DNA from 2 places in the Enterobacter sp. N5-15 genome. Region 2 is predicted to be linked to the other one. Evidence: predicted binding sites of a transcription regulator. Region 2 holds the regulator's gene; the other holds the start of a gene.
The links. Region 2 encodes Fur, which represses iron uptake genes when iron is present. Its sites were predicted from a motif close to ATAATAATGAGAACNACTATCAA; they were not measured.
Positions count from the first base shown of each region.

Region 1: the regulator Fur is predicted to act here: its motif matches at 8,013-8,035, upstream of ftnA (non-heme ferritin).

Region 1 covers NZ_CM170150.1:2,940,715-2,950,828, reverse strand. The annotation lists gene AC2TE5_RS14040 (ABC transporter ATP-binding protein) at 1-138, opposite strand, end outside; gene AC2TE5_RS14035 (ATP-binding cassette domain-containing protein) at 135-1,010, opposite strand; gene livM (high-affinity branched-chain amino acid ABC transporter permease LivM) at 1,007-2,281, opposite strand; gene AC2TE5_RS14025 (ABC transporter permease subunit) at 2,293-3,207, opposite strand; gene AC2TE5_RS14020 (branched-chain amino acid ABC transporter substrate-binding protein) at 3,307-4,428, opposite strand; gene AC2TE5_RS14015 (YecA/YgfB family protein) at 4,854-5,522, shown strand; gene tyrP (tyrosine transporter TyrP) at 5,556-6,767, opposite strand; gene AC2TE5_RS14005 (hypothetical protein) at 6,997-7,338, shown strand; gene ftnA (non-heme ferritin) at 7,375-7,872, opposite strand; gene yecR (YecR family lipoprotein) at 8,077-8,415, opposite strand; gene azuC (stress response protein AzuC) at 8,650-8,733, shown strand; gene AC2TE5_RS13985 (DUF2766 family protein) at 8,844-9,095, shown strand; gene AC2TE5_RS13980 (anaerobic C4-dicarboxylate transporter) at 9,138-10,114, opposite strand, start outside.
Region 2 covers NZ_CM170150.1:1,324,296-1,334,409, forward strand. The annotation lists gene nagE (N-acetylglucosamine-specific PTS transporter subunit IIBC) at 1-1,128, shown strand, start outside; gene glnS (glutamine--tRNA ligase) at 1,308-2,975, shown strand; gene chiP (chitoporin ChiP) at 3,422-4,819, shown strand; gene chiQ (ChiQ/YbfN family lipoprotein) at 4,867-5,193, shown strand; gene fur (ferric iron uptake transcriptional regulator) at 5,286-5,732, opposite strand; gene fldA (flavodoxin FldA) at 6,024-6,554, opposite strand; gene ybfE (LexA regulated protein) at 6,710-6,997, opposite strand; gene ybfF (esterase) at 7,126-7,899, opposite strand; gene seqA (replication initiation negative regulator SeqA) at 8,083-8,631, shown strand; gene pgm (phosphoglucomutase (alpha-D-glucose-1,6-bisphosphate-dependent)) at 8,656-10,114, shown strand, end outside.

The sequences.
Region 1 (10,114 bases), 1.6 Mb from region 2:
TGTCGATTTACCCGCGCCGTTTGCGCCAATCAGCGCCACGGTTTCACCCTTATTGACCTCGAGGGAGACCTGCTTCAGCGCCTGAATGACGCCGTAAAACACGTCCACCTCGCGAAATGCCAGCAGCGGTTCGCTCATAGGGTGACCTCGCTTTCATCCGTACCCAGGTAGGCGGCAATGACCTTTTCATCATGCTGGATCTGCTCGGGTTTTCCCCTGGCAATAACATCCCCGTGGTCGAGCACGATAATATCGTCCGAAATCTCCATCACCATCCCCATATCATGCTCAATCAGTAATACCGTGATGTCATGGTGATCCCGCAGAAAGCGAATAATGCTGCTCAGCTTGTGCGTTTCAACCGGGTTCAGCCCGGCGGCGGGTTCATCCAGACAGATCATTTCCGGCCCGGTGCACATTGCCCGCGCGATTTCCAGACGCCGCTGCTGGCCGTACGACATCTCTCCAGCGAGGCGATTGGCGCAGTCCACCAGATCCACTACTTCCAGCCAGTAGAAGGCTCTGTCCAGGGCATCGCTTTCCGCCCGCCGGTATGCCGGCGTATTTACGATCCCGGCGAGCAGATTGCGGTTAACGCGCATATGCTGCGCGACCAGCAGGTTTTCCACGACCGACATCTCGCGAAAAAGACGGATATTTTGAAACGTGCGGGCCAGCCCTGCGCGGTTGACCAGATGCGTTCCGCCAAACATTTTGTAGAACAGACGCTGCCCGAACTGCGCGGGGTTAATCCAGTCACCCGGCTGGAATTTTTGTCCGAGAACCTGAATGACGTTGGTCGTTTTAGTGCGGGTATTAAATAAAATGTTGCCGCCGGAGGCCCTGTAGAAGCCCGTCAGGCAGTTAAACACGGTTGTTTTTCCCGCTCCGTTTGGCCCGATCAGGGCGGTAATAGAGCCACGCTGCACGTCCAGGTTGACGTCGTTAAGCGCCTTAATCCCGCCAAAGTGCATCATCAGATGTTCAACGCGTAATATCGTTCCGTTCATGGCGCGACGCCCTTACGCACGGCAAACCCGCTGCGGTTAATGCGGATCAAACCGCGTGGACGCCAGATCATCATCACCACCATGAGCATGCCAAACAGCAGGACGCGGTACTCGGCAAAACTGCGCAGCAGTTCCGGCGTTACCGTGAGCACAAAGGCGGCCAGCACCACGCCAAGCGTAGAGCCCATACCGCCCAGCACCACAATGGCGAGGATCAGCGCCGATTCAAAAAAGGTAAAGGAGGTTGGATTCACGAACCCCTGGTAGGTGGCGAAGAACACTCCGGCAATGCCTGCGGTGGACGCGCCCAGCGTAAAGGCCGACAGCTTAACCAGAACATGATTCAACCCCATTGAACGGCACGCAATTTCGTCTTCACGCAGCGCTTCCCACGCCCGACCAATCGGCATCCGCGTCAGGCGGTGCTTGATATAGAGCACCAGCATCACCACCAGGAACAGCACCGCGTAGATAAAAATAAACTTCATGTTCGGGTTGTAGGTCAGGTGGAAAAATTCGTGGAAGGGCACGCCGCCTTCTTTCGCGCGTCGCCCAAATTCCAGGCCGAAAAAGGTGGGAGGAGGGGCCGACACGCCGTTTGGTCCGCCGGTGAAGGTTAGCCAGTTGTTCAGTATCAGGCGAATGATCTCCCCGAACCCGAGGGTGACGATGGCGAGATAGTCACCGTGCATGCGCAGTACCGGGAAACCGAGCAGAGCGCCTGCGGCGGCGGCCATGATTGCCGCCAGCGGCAGCATGCTCCAGAAGCCTAAGCCGAGATACTGGTATCCCAGCGCCAGACCGTACGCCCCAATCGCGTAGAACGCGACATATCCCAGATCCAGCAGGCCGGCCAGACCCACGACGATATTCAGCCCCAGGCCGAGAAGCACGTAGATCAGCCCGAGAATGGCGACGGTCAGCACATATTTCGTGGCGACAAACGGAAAGCAAATCGCAAGGGTAATCACCAGAGGAATAATCCAGCGCATGCGGCTTTTGTATTCCGGTGGCCGGACATATACGCCCGCGCTATCGGCTTCGAAGCGCGCCTGGAAACGAGCGCCCGCGGCGGTACCTAAAAAGGCGCTCAGCAGAAAACGCCCGAGTATGACGATGCCAACCATCCAGGCCAGCCGCTGCCCGGCGAAGTTAAAGCTGTACCCGTCCAGCACTACGCCCGCTATGGGGCCGAAGATTATCAGCGCAATCAGCCCGGAAAAAATCGCGTCCAGAATGCAGCGTTTAAGTGAAAAACCGTGTGATGTCATCATTCTCTCCCTCACACTTTGGCCACAATCGGGCGCCCAAGCAGTCCCTGGGGACGGAAAATAAGGATCATGACCAGCAGGCCGAACGAGAAGACGTCTTTATAGTCCGAGTTCACCATGCCCGAGAACTGGGCTTCCGCCACGCCGAGGATAAGGCCACCGAGCATGGCACCGGGGAGGGAGCCGATGCCGCCGAGTACCGCCGCCGTAAAGGCTTTAATGCCGATCACGAACCCGACGTAGAAATCAAAGGTGCCGTAATTCATGGTGATCAACACCCCCGCCAGACCGGCCATCGCCGCGCCGATGACAAAGACCATCGAAATAATCCGATCGGTGTTAATGCCCAGAATGGAGGCCATCTTACGATCCTGCTGTACCGCGCGGCACATCCGGCCCAGCCGGGTATGGTTGATTATCCAGGTAAGCACCAGCATGCCGACAAACGAGGCAATCAGAATAAACACTTTGGTGTAGGTTATCTGCACGAACCCGTCGCCCAGATGCAGGCGAATAACGCCGTCCAGCATGGTCGGCACCCCTTGCTGGCGCGGCCCTTGGCTCAACTGTGCGTAGTTTTGCAGGATAAGCGACATCCCAATGGCGGAGATCAGCGGCGCCAGGCGCGTGGAGTTGCGCAGCGGCTTGTAGGCGATACGCTCGATGGTCCAGCCGTACACCCCGGTTACCACAATGGTAAACACCAGCGTCCCGAGGATCAGCAGCGGAAACGACTGCAGACCGAAGAAAGAGAGCAGCGCCAGGCCAATGGCGCAGAGATAGGCGGAAATCATATACACTTCGCCGTGGGCGAAGTTGATCATGCCGATAATGCCGTACACCATGGTGTAGCCGATGGCGATCAGGCCGTAGACGGAGCCCAGCGTTAAGCCATTAATTAACTGTTGCAGGAAGAATGTACTCATCTTAGCGCGCTCGTTTTATAGGCCGCGCGAGCCGCGCAGCCTGATGTTTATTACGCGCCGACGGGAAAGCCCGCCGACGTTGAGCGTGACTCCGTCCCGTTACTGCACTTCCTTATATTTTCCTTTGTCGTCCCACTGGTAAACCACGTAGTCAGACACTTTCAGATCGCCTTTGCTGTCCCAGGCTTTTTTGCCCATCACCGTGTCGACGGAATTGGCTTTCAGCCACTCGCTGGCTTTGGCGGAGTCCTTGCCACCGGTGGCCTTGAAGGCCGCGGCAATGGCCTGGACGGAGGCATAGGAGTAGAGGGTGTAACCTTCCGGCTCGAATTTACCGGCGCGGAATTTCTCGATAACCGCTTTACCGTCCGGGATAAGGCGCGGATCTTTACCGAAGGTCATGTAAATGCCGTTGGTGTATTGCGGGCCACCCGCGGCGGTCACCATCTCTTCGTTGACAATGCAGTCGCCGGAGAAGAATTTCGCCTGCACGCCCTGTTCACGCATCTGGCGAACCAGCGGACCGGCTTCCGGGTGACAGCCACCGAAGAACACGACGTCCGGTTTTTGCGCGCCGATCTTCGTCACCAGCGCGTTAAAGTCTTTTTCACCGCGGGATAACCCCTCATACATCACATCCTGAACCCCACGTTTCGCCAGCGCCGCTTTGGTGGCGTCAGCCAGACCCTGACCATAGGTGTCTTTATCGTGAATAATCACCACGCGCTTGGCTTTCAGCTTGTCGATGATGAAGTCGCTGGCAACCTGGCCCTGCTGATCGTCGCGACCGCACATGCGGAACATATCGCTCATGCCGCGTTCGGTGATCAGCGGGTTAGTTGAGCCGGGGGTAATCGCAATAATGCCTGCGTCGCTATACACCTCAGAGGCGGGCATTGTGGAAGAGGAGCAGAAATGGCCGACCACGGCGTTGACTTTATCCTGGTCAACTAAACGGTTGGCGACGGCCACGGCCTGCTTAGGTTCGCAGGCATCATCCCCCTGAACCAGTTTGATCTTCTCGCCGTTAATGCCGCCTGCGGCATTGATGTCTTCAGCGGCCTGCGTTGCGCCGTGCCAGTACTGATCGCCATAGGTGGCATTCGGACCCGTAAACGGCCCGGCCACGCCAATCACAATATCTGCCCGGGCGGAAAACGCCGTCACCAGGCAACCGGCCAACACAAGAGAAAGAGGAGTTCTGATAAATTTCAGCGACATTATTATGTTCCTTAGCAAAGAGGTTTTTGCACCACGGCGTAAACCCGAACGCCCGACGGCGCAGCCAATCCGAAACACGAGCAAGAACAAAATGCACTAAACGAACAAGATACAGACGGCATCCTGCATATTACGGCGAGATTTCCCTGCGCAGGGACGCGCGAAGAACGTTAAGCAAAAACGTTGCCAGAATGGTTAACCCATTGACCAGCATGCGACATGTTTGAGTATAGAGCGCCGCGTTATGCCGCCTTGCGGGAGGAGAAGAAATTACAGCGGAGATCACATATCGTTAACAATAAAGCCCATAAGTTGTGCAAAGGTCACGATTTGCACGTTTTTGCAGCAATAAAGACCTAAACTTCAGCCCGGAGAGGGGTGAGATATGTGTTAGGATCGTTTCCTTTTTTGCAGGAGTATCAGCGATGACTGAAGGCCCATTGAATGAAAGCGAAATGGCGTGGCTTGAAGAGACGTTAATGTCTTACGGTCATGATGACGCGTCCGTGATTGACGTGTCCGAACTGGACGGCATGCTTACCGCAGTGCTTTCCGGTCCTGTTGTCGTTGAGCCAGATGCCTGGCTGGTGGCGGTGTGGGGTGGCGAGAAGTACATTCCGCGCTGGAAAAACGATCGTGAGATGAACCGTTTTATCGATCTCTGCTTTAAGCATATGAACGATATTGCCGAACGCCTGAGCGAGTACCCGGATCAGTTTGAACCGATGTTCGGTTATAACGACGTTGACGGTGAGAGCTATACCGTGGTGGAAGAGTGGTGCTATGGCTATATGCGCGGCGTGGCGCTGACGGACTGGTCAGCCTTGCCGGAAGCACTGAAGGCCGATCTTGAGGTGATTGCCCTGCACGGGACGGAAGAGAACAGCGAAAAGCTGGATGAACTGTCCGAAGAGGAGTATATCGCCAGCATCGAGAGCATCCAGCCTGCGGCGCTGCGTCTATATCAATACTGGGTAAACAACCCGCAGCAGCCGGAAGTGAAGAAACCGACGGTGAACGGCACGAAGGTCGGGCGTAACGATCCGTGTCCTTGCGGCAGCGGGAAGAAGTTTAAGAGCTGCTGTTTGCACTGATAAAAAAGGGGCTGATGACAGCCCCTTTTTTATTTAACCCACTTCCGGCAGCATCCCGGCTGCAATCAACACCTGCACCAGAATAATCACCACCCCACAGCCAAACACAACGCACAGCAGCGGTTTTCCGCCCGCCACGCGATATCCCTGCTGAGGATGCTGCTGACGGCTTTTCCATGCCAGCAGGGAAGGGAGGAGGAGGGCAAGGATCGACAGCGCCACCCCTGCGTACCCCAGCGCCATCACAAATCCACGTGGGTAAAACAGCGCGAACGCCAGCGGCGGCAGGAAGGTAATTGCGCCCGTCTGTAGCCGTCCGGCCGCGGTATTACGACGCTGGAACAGGTCGGCCAGGTAATCAAACAGGCCGAGCGCCACGCCCAGGAACGAGGTTGCCAGCGCCAGGTCGGAAAACAGGTGTACCGCCAGCTCCACGTGCGGGGAGGTGACGACCTCGCGCAGTGCCAGCAGAAAACCGTTCAGGCCAGCGTGTTGCGCCATCAGCCCAAGAAAGGTTGAAGAGTCAATGCTGCCCAGCGTCACCAGCTGCCAGAAAATATAGGCAATCAGCGGGATCGCGCTGCCGATAACAAAGACGCGGCGCAGCTTGCGGATATCGCCGTTCATATAGCTGACGATGCTCGGCACGCTGCCGTGGAAGCCAAACGAGGTGAAAATAACCGGGATCGCGGAGAGCGCCAGCCCTTTTTCCAGCGGCAGCGTCAGCAGGTTGACCTTGTGCACGTGCGGCGCCAGCAGCACCAGCATGACGATCAGGAAGAGAATTTTGGCGCTGAACAGAAAACGGTTAAACAGATCGACCAGCGATGTGCCCACGCAGACCACGCCGCCGCCGATGAGCGCAAAGAAGATAGCCCCCGTCGCAGGGGTAATGTCAGAGCCAAACCAGTCGTTGACGCTGGAGGCGATAAGCTCCCCGGCGCCGCTGATATAGGCGGCGGTCAGGGCGTACATCAGGAACATCATGCTGAAGCCGGTTATCCACTGGCCGTAGCGTCCCAGATAGCGCGCCGCAAGCGAACCCAGACCGGTGTCGGCGGGCACGTGTTGGTAAACCTCAAGCAGCAACAGTGCGGTGTAACACATCAGCGCCCAGAGCGTGCCCAGCAGCAGCAGGGTTATGCCAAATCCCACGCCCGCGGCTGCCAGGGGCATTGCCAGCATTCCTGCGCCAATTGTCGTTCCGGCGACGATAAAAATACTTCCCAGGGTTCTGTTTCTCACGCTTTCCTCTACAACGATGCTTAACCGCGACAAAATCTGCGGCGCAGAGTAAGGGAAAAGCCGTAATTCGTCAAATCACCGTTACAAGTAGTGTAATGAATACTTTACGAATTACTGACCCTCTGATCCTTTATAGGCTTATGCCTACTTCATAAGGGCAATGTTGCTGCGCGACATTCCGGCGTAACGTAAACAATAAATATAAATTATCAAATTAAGTGAGGGTTTTATGGCAGGGGAGAATCCCTTTACCGCGGCATGGAGCCGGGGAGGTAACCTGTTGTGCCATGGTCACTGGATAATCAGCTGGCAGAACCAACCCCTGATACTTCCCGAGCCCCGTCGCGAAAAGGATATGGGCACCTGGGCAATCTATTCGGTTATTGATCCTGAAGACGAAACCTTTGCACAAGGCTTACAGGAAGATGAGTGGGTTATTGAGAATGTCGAGTGGTTAACGGATATGTTCTTCGAAGTGGGTATTCCGCTGGAGACCTCCAGCTACCGCTATTTTTACCAAGCCGTGAATCCCCATGACTGGCGCTGCACCAGCTGTGCGGGGTGTATGTAAATTAACGCGGTGCCGGAAACCGGCACCGCGCTGAAATTAATTCTGCGTATCAAGAGTGGAAAGTTCTTTATCAATAAAGTAAAGACCTTCGCCGGATTTCCCCACCAGAGATAATTTATCCAGCACGGATTTAAACAGCTTCTCTTCTTCATGTTGCTCAGCGACGTACCACTGCAGGAAATTAAATGTTGGATAATCCTGGCTGGTCATCGCCGCATGAACCAGTTCGTTAATTTTCTGCGTGATCAGCTGCTCGTGCTCGTAGGTGGCGCGGAACAGTTCATCGAGAGAATTATACTCGGCAAAGGGTGACGTCACGGTTTCAATGCGCGGCAGGCTGCCCGTATCCGTCAGATAATCAAACAGACGCTGCATGTGGGTCATCTCTTCCTGAGCGTGACGACGCAGAAACGCGGCAGCGCCCTCGAAGCTGTGGTAGCTGCACCAGGCGCTCATCTGCTGGTAGAGCAGGGATGAAAAAAGCTCAAGGTTCATTTGTGCGTTGAGCTTGTCGATCATTTCAGTTTTCAGCATGGTGACGCTCCGGATTATTATTTCTGGTTCACAATGAGCGACACTATAATTTGTTATTTAATTATTTGCAAAACGTAAAATTTTTATTTTATTTATTTAAAATACGAATGGGAATAAAACGCATTGGCAATTTTTAAAACTTATTAATGAGAATTATTTTTGTTCGTAATGAAATAAACTGCCAGCACGCGCTGGCAGCTTCGATTAATACCACGGATTATTTGACTTAGGATTAACGGCGTAACCCATACATTTATACTGGATAGTCACGCTCTCGTTCAGGCACAAAGAGCCGCTCGTCAGGGTGCAGGTTTTAATGGGCTGACCATAGGCTGAGGCAGTGGCATACCCCATGCTCTGACACGCTTTTGCCGCCGTGCCGTTGTTCACATACGCATCGGAATACGCATTTTGCAGCGGTGCCTGGCCGTAGTCGAGACGAACGATGCCGTTCGGCGCGTCGAGGCTGCTGACTTCAGCCTGGCGATTAATGCTACAACCCGCGAGCAGCAGGATTGTGCCGGCTACAATGACTCTTTTCATGGTTCGCTCTGAGTGGATGGAAATACGTTATCGTACCCGCAGATGCCCGCTGCAATGCCTGGAATAGCCGGACAATCTGCCCTCACTCTTCGCAACGGGTCAGCGGTGAGCGCTTTCAGTCCATACCGCAAGAAAAGTGTGATGAGAGTCACAAAAATGTTGATTTTTGTGATGGTGGTCATATTATAGGCACGTTGATAATAAAGTTGTATAACAAGTTAATGGAGCATCATCGTGAAACTGCGCAAAATCCTGAAAAGTATGTGGGCCAATTACTGCCGCACGTTCAAAGACGTGCCGCCGGGCGCCATGTTCTGATAAAAAAAACCTGCTTCGGCGGGTTTTTTTGTACCTGCTGACGATGAAGGGAAGGTGTCAGGGGGCGTGTTTTGATACTATGGCGGCCTTTAAATAAGGAGAAAGCCCCCATGTCAAAAAACCTGAGCGCCGATCAGGAACTGGTCTCTGACGTTGTCGCCTGTCAGCTGGTTATCAAACAAATCCTCGATGTTCTGGACGTGATTGCGCCGGTTGAAGTGCGCGAGAAGATGTCTACTCAGCTGAAAAATATCGATTTCGCCAGCCATCCTGCTGCCGCTGACCCGGTTACGCTTCGTGCGATCCAGAAGGCCATCGCGCTGATTGAGCTGCGATTCACGCCGCAGGGTGAGTCCCACTAAAGCAGGGAAATGGGCGATGGCATGTGTCGCCCTTTGATGCGGTCAGAAGAACGTCTGGACCAGCAGATAGCTCGCCGCGCACGCGCAGCTTACCCCAATCAGCCCCGGCAGAATAAAGCTGTGGTTGATGATAAATTTGCCGATGCGGGTCGTGCCTGAACGGTCAAAGCCGATGCAGGCCAAATCGCTTGGATAGGTCGGCAGGACAAAATAGCCGTATGACGCCGGGAAAAAGGCGATCAGCATTTTCGGGTCGATGCCGAGCATCAGGCCCATAGGCGCAACGGCCGTCAGCGCAGCCGCCTGGCTGTTCACCAGTTTTGACACCAGAAACAGCACGATGGCATACGTCCACGGGTGGCTTTTCACCACGCCTTCCAGCGCCAGCTTCAACTCGTCGAGATGCGCCTGGAAAAAGGTATCGCTCATCCACGCCACGCCGAACACCGAGAAGATCGCCACCATACCGGCCTTGAACACCGCGCCGTTGGAAATCGCCGACGCGTTGACCTTACAGGCCATCAGCATCACGGCGCCCGCAATTAACATCATCATCTGAATGACAAGGTTCATCGACAGCGCCGTCATTTTGCCTTTCAGCTCAAAGGCGGGACGCAGGTCAGGGAACGCCCCCAGCAAAACGACCACGGCAATACCGGCAAAGAAAATCCACGTGGACCAGTAGGCCTGTTTAGGGAAACGCTGATTCATTAACGTCTCCGTTCCGCCGTAGATAAACTCGCGCTGCTTAGGATCTTTCAGCTTTTCCTGAAACTCCATGTCGTCAGCCAAATCTTTTCCGCGGCGTAAACTCCACAGGGCCGCAATGGCTACGCCGAAAAGCGAAGCGGGAACCGACACGGCGAGAATTTCCAGGATCCCCCACGCGTGGCCGATCCCATGCTGAGCCGCAAGGATGGATACCAGCGATACCACGGCAACGGAAACGGGGGAGGCCGTAATCGCCATCTGCGACGCGACCGATGCCACGGCCATGGGGCGCTCGGGGCGGATCCCCT
Region 2 (10,114 bases):
GGTATCACCGAGCCGCTGGAGTTCTCCTTCATGTTCGTGGCGCCGGTTCTGTATGTGATCCACGCCGTGCTGACCGGTATCTCCGTGTTCATCGCTGCCAGCATGCACTGGATTGCCGGTTTCGGCTTCAGCGCCGGTCTGGTGGATATGGTGCTGTCGTCCCGTAACCCGCTGGCGACCCACTGGTGGATGCTGATCCCGCAAGGTCTGGTGTTCTTCGCGATTTACTACATGGTGTTCCGTTTCACTATCACCAAATTCAACCTGATGACGCCGGGTCGCGAACTGGCTGTGGCCGGTAGCGAAGCGGATGGTCAGGATATGAACGTGAGCGGTGCTCAGGATCAGGACGTATCAGGTCTGGCGCGTCAGTACATCGCCGCTGTCGGCGGTTCTGACAACCTGACCGGTATCGACGCCTGTATCACTCGCCTGCGTCTGAACGTTAAAGACTCTTCCCTGGTGAACGAAGCGCTGGCCAAACGTCTGGGTGCTTCCGGCGTTATCCGCCTGAACAAAACCAGCGTGCAGATTATCGTTGGCTTCGTGGCAGAGAAAATTGCTAACGCCATGAAAACCACCGGTCCGGTAGCCGCAGCAGAAGCTTCTGCCGCACCTGCCGCCGCGCCAGCGGCTGCAAAACCGCAGGCGGTACCCAACGCCAAAACGGTAGCCGCGCTGGTTTCACCGGTAACCGGTGAAGTCGTTGCAATTGAGCAGGTACCTGATGAAGCGTTCGCCAGCAAAGCGGTCGGTGACGGTGTGGCGGTGAAACCAACGGAAAAAACCGTTGTGTCTCCGGCGGCCGGTACCATCGTGAAAATCTTCAACACCAACCACGCGTTCTGCCTCGAAACCGAAAATGGCGCGGAGATCGTTGTCCATATGGGTATCGATACCGTTGCGCTGAACGGTCAGGGCTTTACTCGCCTGGTGGAAGAGGGCGCTGAAGTGGTAGCCGGGCAGCCGATTCTGGAAATGGATCTGGACTTCCTGAACGCCAACGCGCGCTCCATGATAAGCCCGGTCGTTTGCAGCAACATCGATGACTTCAGTGGCCTGGTCATTCAGGCTAAAGGTCAGGTTGTTGCGGGTCAAACGCCGCTGTATGAGATTAAAGGCAAGTAATCGCTCCTGAGTAGAGTCATGCCTTAAGCGGCGGGGGATATCCTCCGCCGCTTTTTTTTGCAGCAAACGCCCCCATTATTTTCATCAGATACGTATTTTCCGTAACTAAGGGTTGTCACTACGTCCGGCTTATAAGATCATACGCCGTTATACGTTGTTTACGCTTTGAGGAATCCACGATGAGTGAGGCAGAAGCCCGCCCGAGTAACTTTATTCGTCAGATCATCGATGAAGATCTGGCCAGTGGTAAGCACACCACAGTTCATACCCGCTTTCCGCCGGAGCCGAACGGCTACCTGCATATCGGGCATGCGAAGTCCATTTGCCTGAACTTTGGCATTGCGCAAGACTACCAGGGACAGTGCAACCTGCGTTTCGATGACACCAACCCAGTAAAAGAAGACATCGAATACGTTGAGTCCATCAAAAATGACGTGCAATGGCTGGGCTTCAACTGGTCTGGCGATATCTGCTACTCCTCTGACTATTTCGATCAGCTGTACGCCTACGCGGTTGAGCTGATCAATAAAGGTCTGGCGTATGTTGACGAACTGTCTGCTGATGAAATCCGTGAATATCGCGGTACGCTGACCGCGCCGGGCAAAAACAGCCCGTTCCGCGATCGCAGCGTGGAAGAGAACCTGGCGCTGTTTGAAAAAATGCGTGCCGGCGGCTTCGAAGAAGGCAAAGCGTGCCTGCGTGCCAAAATCGACATGGCGTCTCCGTTCATCGTGATGCGCGATCCGGTGCTGTACCGCATCAAGTTCGCAGAACACCACCAGACCGGTAACAAGTGGTGCATCTACCCGATGTACGACTTCACCCACTGCATCAGCGATGCGCTGGAAGGCATTACGCACTCTCTGTGTACGCTGGAGTTCCAGGACAACCGTCGTCTGTACGACTGGGTGCTGGATAACATCACCATTCCTGTGCATCCGCGCCAGTACGAGTTCTCTCGTTTGAATCTGGAATACACCGTGATGTCCAAGCGTAAGCTGAACCTGCTGGTGACCGACAAGCACGTTGAAGGTTGGGATGACCCGCGTATGCCGACCATCTCCGGTCTGCGCCGTCGTGGTTATACCTCCGCGTCTATCCGCGAGTTCTGTAAACGTATTGGTGTCACCAAGCAGGACAATACCATTGAGATCGCTTCTCTGGAGTCCTGCATTCGTGAAGACCTGAACGAAAATGCCCCGCGCGCGATGGCCGTTATCGACCCGGTTAAGCTGGTTATCGAAAACTATCCGCAGGGCGAGAGCGAGCTGGTTGCAATGCCTAACCATCCGAGCAAGCCGGAGATGGGAACTCGCGACGTGCCGTTCAGCGGCGAAATCTGGATCGATCGTGCTGACTTCCGCGAAGAAGCCAACAAGCAGTACAAGCGTCTGGTGCTGGGTAAAGAAGTGCGTCTGCGTAACGCCTACGTCATCAAAGCCGAGCGCGTAGAGAAAGATGCAGAAGGGAATATCACCACCATCTTCTGTTCTTATGATGCTGACACCCTGAGCAAAGATCCTGCTGACGGCCGTAAAGTGAAGGGCGTTATTCACTGGGTGAGCGCTTCCCACGCGCTGCCGGTAGAAATTCGTCTGTACGATCGTCTGTTCAGCGTGCCTAACCCGGGTGCGGCGGAAGACTTCCTGGCGACCATCAACCCGGAATCTCTGGTGATCAAGCAGGGTTATGCGGAGCCTTCTCTGAAAGCCGCTGAAGCGGGCAAAGCGTTCCAGTTTGAACGTGAAGGTTACTTCTGCCTGGACAGCCGTTACAGTACGGCGGAAAAACCGGTATTTAACCGTACCGTCGGCCTGCGTGATACCTGGACGAAGATCGGCGAATAATATTGCTGCTCTGGTCAATGAGAGACAAACGCCGCACTATGCGGCGTTTTTTTATTTAACGATCAGGGTATTAAGCCAGGGCTTAAAGAGGTGCCATGAAAATATCAGGTCAATGAGGTGCTACTTATTTTTTTTAAAAAAGTTTGTGTCATTACGAAAATCAAAAAGGTGGTAAAAAAAGAAAGAGAACCCACGTCTAGCCACTGAAATACCTGATAATTCCCCGCCATTGCTCGCCTCTCTGCAAATGTTACAAATCACTACCAATTATGTGCACTTCGTCATAATCCTGACTTTTGTCCGCTAAAAAGCATTGATAATTCGCGTCGCGAAAAATAACCTAAAGACGGTAGTTAATTCGAGGGTATTTAAAACTACCCCTGACCATTTGGTCTTTTTTATTTACGCCGTTTCAGGCGTTTTAATTCGTCAAAGAGGAATAATCTATGCGTACGTTCAGTGGCAAACGTAGTGCGCTGGCGCTGGCTATTGCCGGTGTGACAGCAATGTCGGGCCTGGTGGTGACACCAGAGGCGAAAGCGGCAGGCTTCATCGACGATTCTACCCTCACGGGCGGTATTTATTACTGGCAGCGTGAACGTGACCGTAAAGACGTCACTGAAGATAAATATAAAACCAACCTTTCGCACTCCACCTGGAACGCCAACCTGGACTTCCAGTCAGGCTATGCCGCGGATATGTTCGGTCTGGATATCGCTGCGTTCACCGCGATTGAAATGGCGGAAAACGGCGACAGCGGCCACCCGAATGAAATCGCCTTCTCCTCCAGTAACAAAGCGTATAAAGAAGACTGGTCCGGCGATAAGAGCGGTATCAGCCTTTACAAAGCCGCTGCGAAATTTAAATACGGCCCGGTATGGGCGCGCGGTGGTTATATTCAGCCAACTGGCCAGACCCTGTTAGCGCCGCACTGGAGCTTTATGCCGGGTACCTATCAGGGTGCGGAAGCCGGGGCTAACTTTGACTACGGTGATGCGGGTGCGTTGAGCTTCTCCTATATGTGGACCAACGAGTACAAAGCGCCGTGGCACATCGAGATGGACAAGTTCTACCAGAACGATAAAAAAACCAAAGTCGATTACCTGCACTCGCTGGGCGCGAAGTACGATTTCAAAAACGATCTGGTGCTTGAAGCGGCATTTGGTCAGGCACAGGGCTATATCGATCAGTATTTTGCCAAGGCCAGCTATAAATTCGATGTCGCGGGTAGCCCGCTGAGCACCAGCTATCAGTTCTACGGTACGCGCGATAAAGTCAGTAACGGCGGCGTCAATGACATTTATGACGGCACCGCGTGGCTGCAGGCGTTAACCTTCGGCTACAAGGTCGGTCAGGTTGATTTGCGTCTGGAAGGCACATGGGTGAAGGCGGAAGGGCAGCAGGGCTACTTCCTGCAGCGTATGACGCCGACCTACGCCTCCTCCAACGGTCGTCTTGATATCTGGTGGGATAACCGTTCCGACTTCAACGCCGACGGCGAGAAAGCGGTCTTCTTCGGCGCAATGTATGATCTGAAAAACTGGAACCTGCCTGGCTGGGCGGTGGGCGCTTCTTACGCTTACGCCTGGGACGCAAAACCTGCCGATATGGCAACCCCGGACGCATACTACGATCCCAACTATCGCCTGAAAGAGTCTTCCTACAGCCTCGATGCTATCTATACCCTGCAGGATGGCCGCGCGAAAGGCACGATGTTCAAACTGCACTTCACCCAGTATGACAACCACTCCGATATCCCGAGCTATGCGGGCGGTTACGGCAACATCTTCCAGGATGAACGTGACGTGAAATTCATGGTTATCGCCCCATTCACCATCTTCTGATGAACGCACCGGCGGGCTGAGTCCCGCCGGTATGGAGACTGCACATGATGAAAAAAATCGTAATCGTCGCGTTGCTGGCATCAGGGCTGGTGGCGTGTGCTCAGACACAGGCGCCGAAAGAGGACACCCGTCTGAAGGAGGCGTATAGCGCCTGTATTAATACTGCGGAAGGTTCGCCGGAGAAGATTGAAGCCTGTCAGAGCGTGCTGAACGTGCTGAAGAAAGAGAAAGCGCACGAGCAGTTCGCTACGCAGGAGAACGTCCGCGTGATGGATTACCAGGCCTGCATTCAGGCGCGTAAAACCGGTAACGATCAGGAAGTGGCGAAGCGTTGCGATAAGATCTGGAACGAGATACGCAATAACAATAAATAAGTTGCTTTACGCCCGGTAAGCGCAGCGCCACCGGGCTTTTTTCAGGCAAAAAAAAGCCAACCTTGCGGCTGGCTCAGAGTATGAACGCTCGCTTATTTCGCGTCGTGCGCGTGGTCGTCTTCGCGGCAGTCGCCTTCAGCGCAGTGACCGTAAAGGTACAGGCTGTGGTTCGTCAGGCGGATGCCATGACGCGCCGCGATTTCACGCTGGCGTGATTCAATGGAATCATCGCTGAATTCAATGACCTTGCCGCAATCGAGGCAGATCAGATGATCGTGGTGCTGCTGCTGGGTCAGTTCGAAAACAGATTTACCGCCTTCGAAATTATGACGGGTAACAATGCCCGCGTCATCAAACTGGTTCAGCACGCGATAGACGGTAGCCAGCCCAATCTCTTCACCCATGTCGATAAGACGTTTATAGAGGTCTTCCGCACTGACATGGTGATTGTCTGGACCCTGAAGCACTTCAAGGATTTTTAACCGAGGAAGCGTAACTTTCAGGCCAGCCTTCTTTAATGCGGTATTGTTGTCAGTCATGCGGAATCTGTCCTGTTGCTAAACGATTCACTTCTGTAGGAAGTGACAGAAAATGCACCTGGGATAATGCGTCTCATTATAGAACTGCCATGGCTAAATGAAAACTGCAAGTCTCAGGCAAAATATGCTTATAAAAATGGGGTATCACCAACAAACTTGCTCAATGGAAAACCACACTTTATCAGGGAGACATTGTACAGGTCTGGGCGAAAAAGTTAAAAGATTGTAGCGATTAATTTAATCGGTTTGACCTGGAGCACGGGCGCAGCCGCCGCTGCGCCGCGATAAAAATCAGGCGTTCAGAATATCGTCCAGGTGCAGTTCCTCACGGATCTGCTTCACCCATTTCTCAACGCGCTCTGCCGTCAGCTCTGGCTGACGGTCTTCGTCAATAGCCAGACCCACGAAGTGATCGTCATCGGCCAGGCCTTTAGACGCTTCGAAGTGGTAACCGGCGGTCGGCCAGTGGCCTACGATAACCGCGCCATTCGGCTCAATGATATCGCGGATGGTACCCAGCGCGTCACAGAAGTATTCGGCGTAGTCTTCCTGATCGCCACAGCCAAACAGGGCCACCAGCTTACCGTTGAAGTCCACTTCTTCCAGCGTCGGGAAGAAATCATCCCAGTCGCACTGGGCTTCACCGTAGTACCAGGTTGGGATACCCAGCAGCAGAATGTCATAGCCTTCCAGATCTTCTTTGCTGCTCTTAGCGATGTCATGCACATCAGCAACGTCTTTACCGAGCTGTTTTTGAATGTTTTTTGCGATATTTTCGGTATTGCCGGTATCACTGCCAAAGAAAATGCCGATGATTGCCATGAGTAAAATAACCTCTTGAAACTTAATAGTATGGTGGCGCAATTCGGCCACGGATAAGGGCAATAATAGCAGAACTGGCAACCCTGCGGAAACAGCTATCGCGCAGGACTGCACTCTGTGCTACATGAAAAGGGCGATAAAGGGGATTTTCAGACTTATGCCTGGCTGCGTAACGTCTCAAGCTGGACGAGCAACATCTCTTCAATGAGCTCGCTGCGGCTGATATTTCGCGCGTCAGCCAGCTCGTTCAGCGCATCGACGGCGTCGGCGTTAAGCTTCAGTTCGACACGCTTAAGCCCACGATTTTTATCGCGTTTAAGCTGGTTGCGTTTATTGATACGCAGCTGTTCATCGCGCGAAAGCGGATTCGTCTTGGGTCGTCCCGGGCGACGCTCATTCGCGAACAGATCTAGTGTCGTACGGTCCGTTTGTTCTTTGGCCATGATTCAGAGACTTCGGGGGAAACACGCCGCCCTGCTAATGCCCGGGCGATAAGCGCGCCATCATACATCACCAAAAACGGCACGCCAACGACTGGAAGCCCACAGCCTTCCAGTCGCTTTCTTTTTAATCAATTTGCAGTATCAGCGAGATAGCGGCGAATGGCGCGCAGTACGGCATCCGGTTTTTCCGCATGCACCCAGTGCCCGGCACCGGCAATCACGTGGGCGCGAGCCTGCGGGAATTGGGCCAGCAGCGTGTCGCGGTACGCGTCGGTAACGTAAGGAGAGTTTCCGCCGCGAATAAAGAGGGTAGGGTGTGGCCAGGCGGGGACGGTTTCCCAGCCCACGATGTTGTTGTACTGGTCCCAGAGCACCGGCACGTTAAAACGCCATTGCCCGTCAACAAACGACTTCAGCAGGAACTGCACGACGCCTTCTTCATCAAGATGCTCACGCATGACGGCAGCCGCCTGTTGGCGTGTCGCGACACCCGCTTCTGTGACCGCATTAATGGCGGCAAAAATCTCGTCATGACGGCGGACATCGTAATCCACGGGCGCGACGTCAATCACCACCAGGCCGCTAATACGCTCCGGGGCCCGCGCCGTCAGGGCCATCACTGCTTTGCCACCCATTGAATGCCCGATCAGCGTTACCTTTTGCAGGCTATGTGCATCCAGCGTATCCAGCAGATCCCGCGCCATCGCCGCGTAGGTCATCTCGTCGGAACGCCCGGAAAGACCGTGATTGCGCATATCGACCTGTAAAATATCGTGGTCGGTAACCAGATCGCGCGCCAGCACGCCCAGGTTATCCAGGCTGCCAAAAAGCCCGTGAACCAGTACGATGGGAGAATTATTGTTCTGCGATTGTGCAGTTTGCGCTCGGGTATTCAATTTCATGGCAAAGTTCTTTTTTTACGTATGTCAGGTTAGGGTATCATGTTGACCATTCTGCCGCCCGGCTGCAAGGTTCCAGTTTAATCTGACTTTTGCCGCCAACCTGGTTTGACGCTATCCGCTGTTGGGATTTGACCTTATAATCCCAATGACTTGTATTCAGATAAGATATCGCACTGGATTAAGATGAAAACAATCGAAGTTGATGACGAACTCTATCAGTATATTGCCAGCCAGACGCGGCATATCGGGGAGAGCGCGTCCGACATTTTACGGCGCATGCTTAAAATTTCCGCCGCTTCACAGCCTGCTACCCCAGTCACCAAAGATGTCGTGTCTCAGCCAAGCGTTGTTGCGCAAGCAAAACCTGCCGTGACACCGGCAAAAGATAAAGTGCGCGCGATGCGCGAGCTGCTGCTCTCCGATGAATACGCGGAGCAGAAAAAGGCGGTTAACCGCTTTATGCTGGTGCTGTCTACACTTTATTCACTGGATAACAAAGCGTTTGCTGAAGCGACCGAGTCGCTTCACGGCCGTACTCGCGTCTATTTCGCGGGCGACGAGCAGACGCTGCTGCAAAATGGCAATCAAACCAAGCCCAAACATGTTCCTGGCACCCCGTACTGGGTGATCACCAATACCAATACGGGCCGCAAGTGCAGCATGATTGAACACATCATGCAGTCCATGCAGTTCCCGGCGGAATTGATTGAAAAGGTTTGCGGTACAATTTAACCCTTGCATCAGAAGGACCCGGTAATGGCAAATCACAGCCGTGCAGGCCAACCTGCACAACAAAGCGATTTGATTAACGTCGCTCAGCTGACCGCGCAGTATTACGTGCTGAAACCGGTCGTGGGCAACGCAGAACACGCAGTGAAGTTTGGTACATCCGGTCACCGCGGCAGCGCGGCGCGCCACAGCTTTAACGAACCGCACATTCTGGCCATTGCTCAGGCCATCGCGGAAGAGCGCGCTAAAAACGGCGTTACCGGTCCGTGCTACGTGGGGAAAGATACCCATGCCCTGTCTGAACCGGCGTTCATCTCTGTGGTGGAAGTGCTGGCGGCAAACGGCGTTGATGTGATTGTTCAGGAGAACAACGGCTTCACCCCAACGCCTGCGGTCTCTAACGCCATCCTGGTGCACAACAAAAAAGGTGGCGTGCTGGCTGACGGTATCGTTATCACGCCATCCCACAACCCGCCGGAAGACGGTGGTATCAAATACAACCCGCCTAACGGTGGCCCGGCCGACACTAACGTCACAAAAGTGGTGGAAGATCGTGCGAACGCCTTGCTGGCTGATGGTCTGAAAGGCGTGAAGCGCATTTCTCTGGATGCCGCCATGGCGTCCGGTCACGTGAAAGAGCAGGATCTGGTTCAGCCGTTCGTGGAAGGGCTGGCGGATATCGTTGATATGGCGGCCATCCAGAAAGCCGGCCTGAAGCTGGGCGTGGATCCGCTGGGCGGCTCCGGTATCGAATACTGGAAACGTATCGCCGAGCATTACAAGCTGGATCTGACCATCGTGAACGATCACGTCGATCAGACCTTCCGCTTTATGCACCTGGACAAAGACGGCGCGATCCGTATGGACTGCTCCTCCGAGTGCGCGATGGCGGGCCTTCTGGCGCTGCGTGATAAATTCGATCTGGCGTTTGCTAACGACCCGGATTATGACCGTCACGGTATCGTCACCCCTGCCGGGCTGATGAACCCGAACCACTATCTGGCCGTCGCGATTAACTACCTGTTCCAGCACCGTCCGCAGTGGGGCAAAGAGGTGGCTGTCGGTAAAACGCTGGTGTCCTCCGCGATGATCGACCGCGTGGTCGAGGCGCTGGGCCGCAAGCTGGTGGAAGTGCCGGTGGGCTTCAAATGGTTCGTTGATGGTCTGCACGACGGCAGCTTCGGTTTTGGTGGTGAAGAGAGCGCGGGGGCATCTTTCCTGCGTTTCGACGGCACGCCATGGTCAACCGATAAAGACGGCATCATCATGTGCCTGCTGGCGGCGGAAATCACCGCGGTCACCGGTAAGAACCCGCAGGAACATTACAATGACCTGGCGGCACGCTTTGGTGCACCAAGCTATAACCGTATTCAGGCTAGCGCGACGTCAGCTCAGAAAGCAGCCCTGTCCAAACTCTCTCCGGAGATGGTCAGCGCAAGCACCCTGGCGGGCGATCCGATCACTGCCCGTCTGACGGCAGCACCGG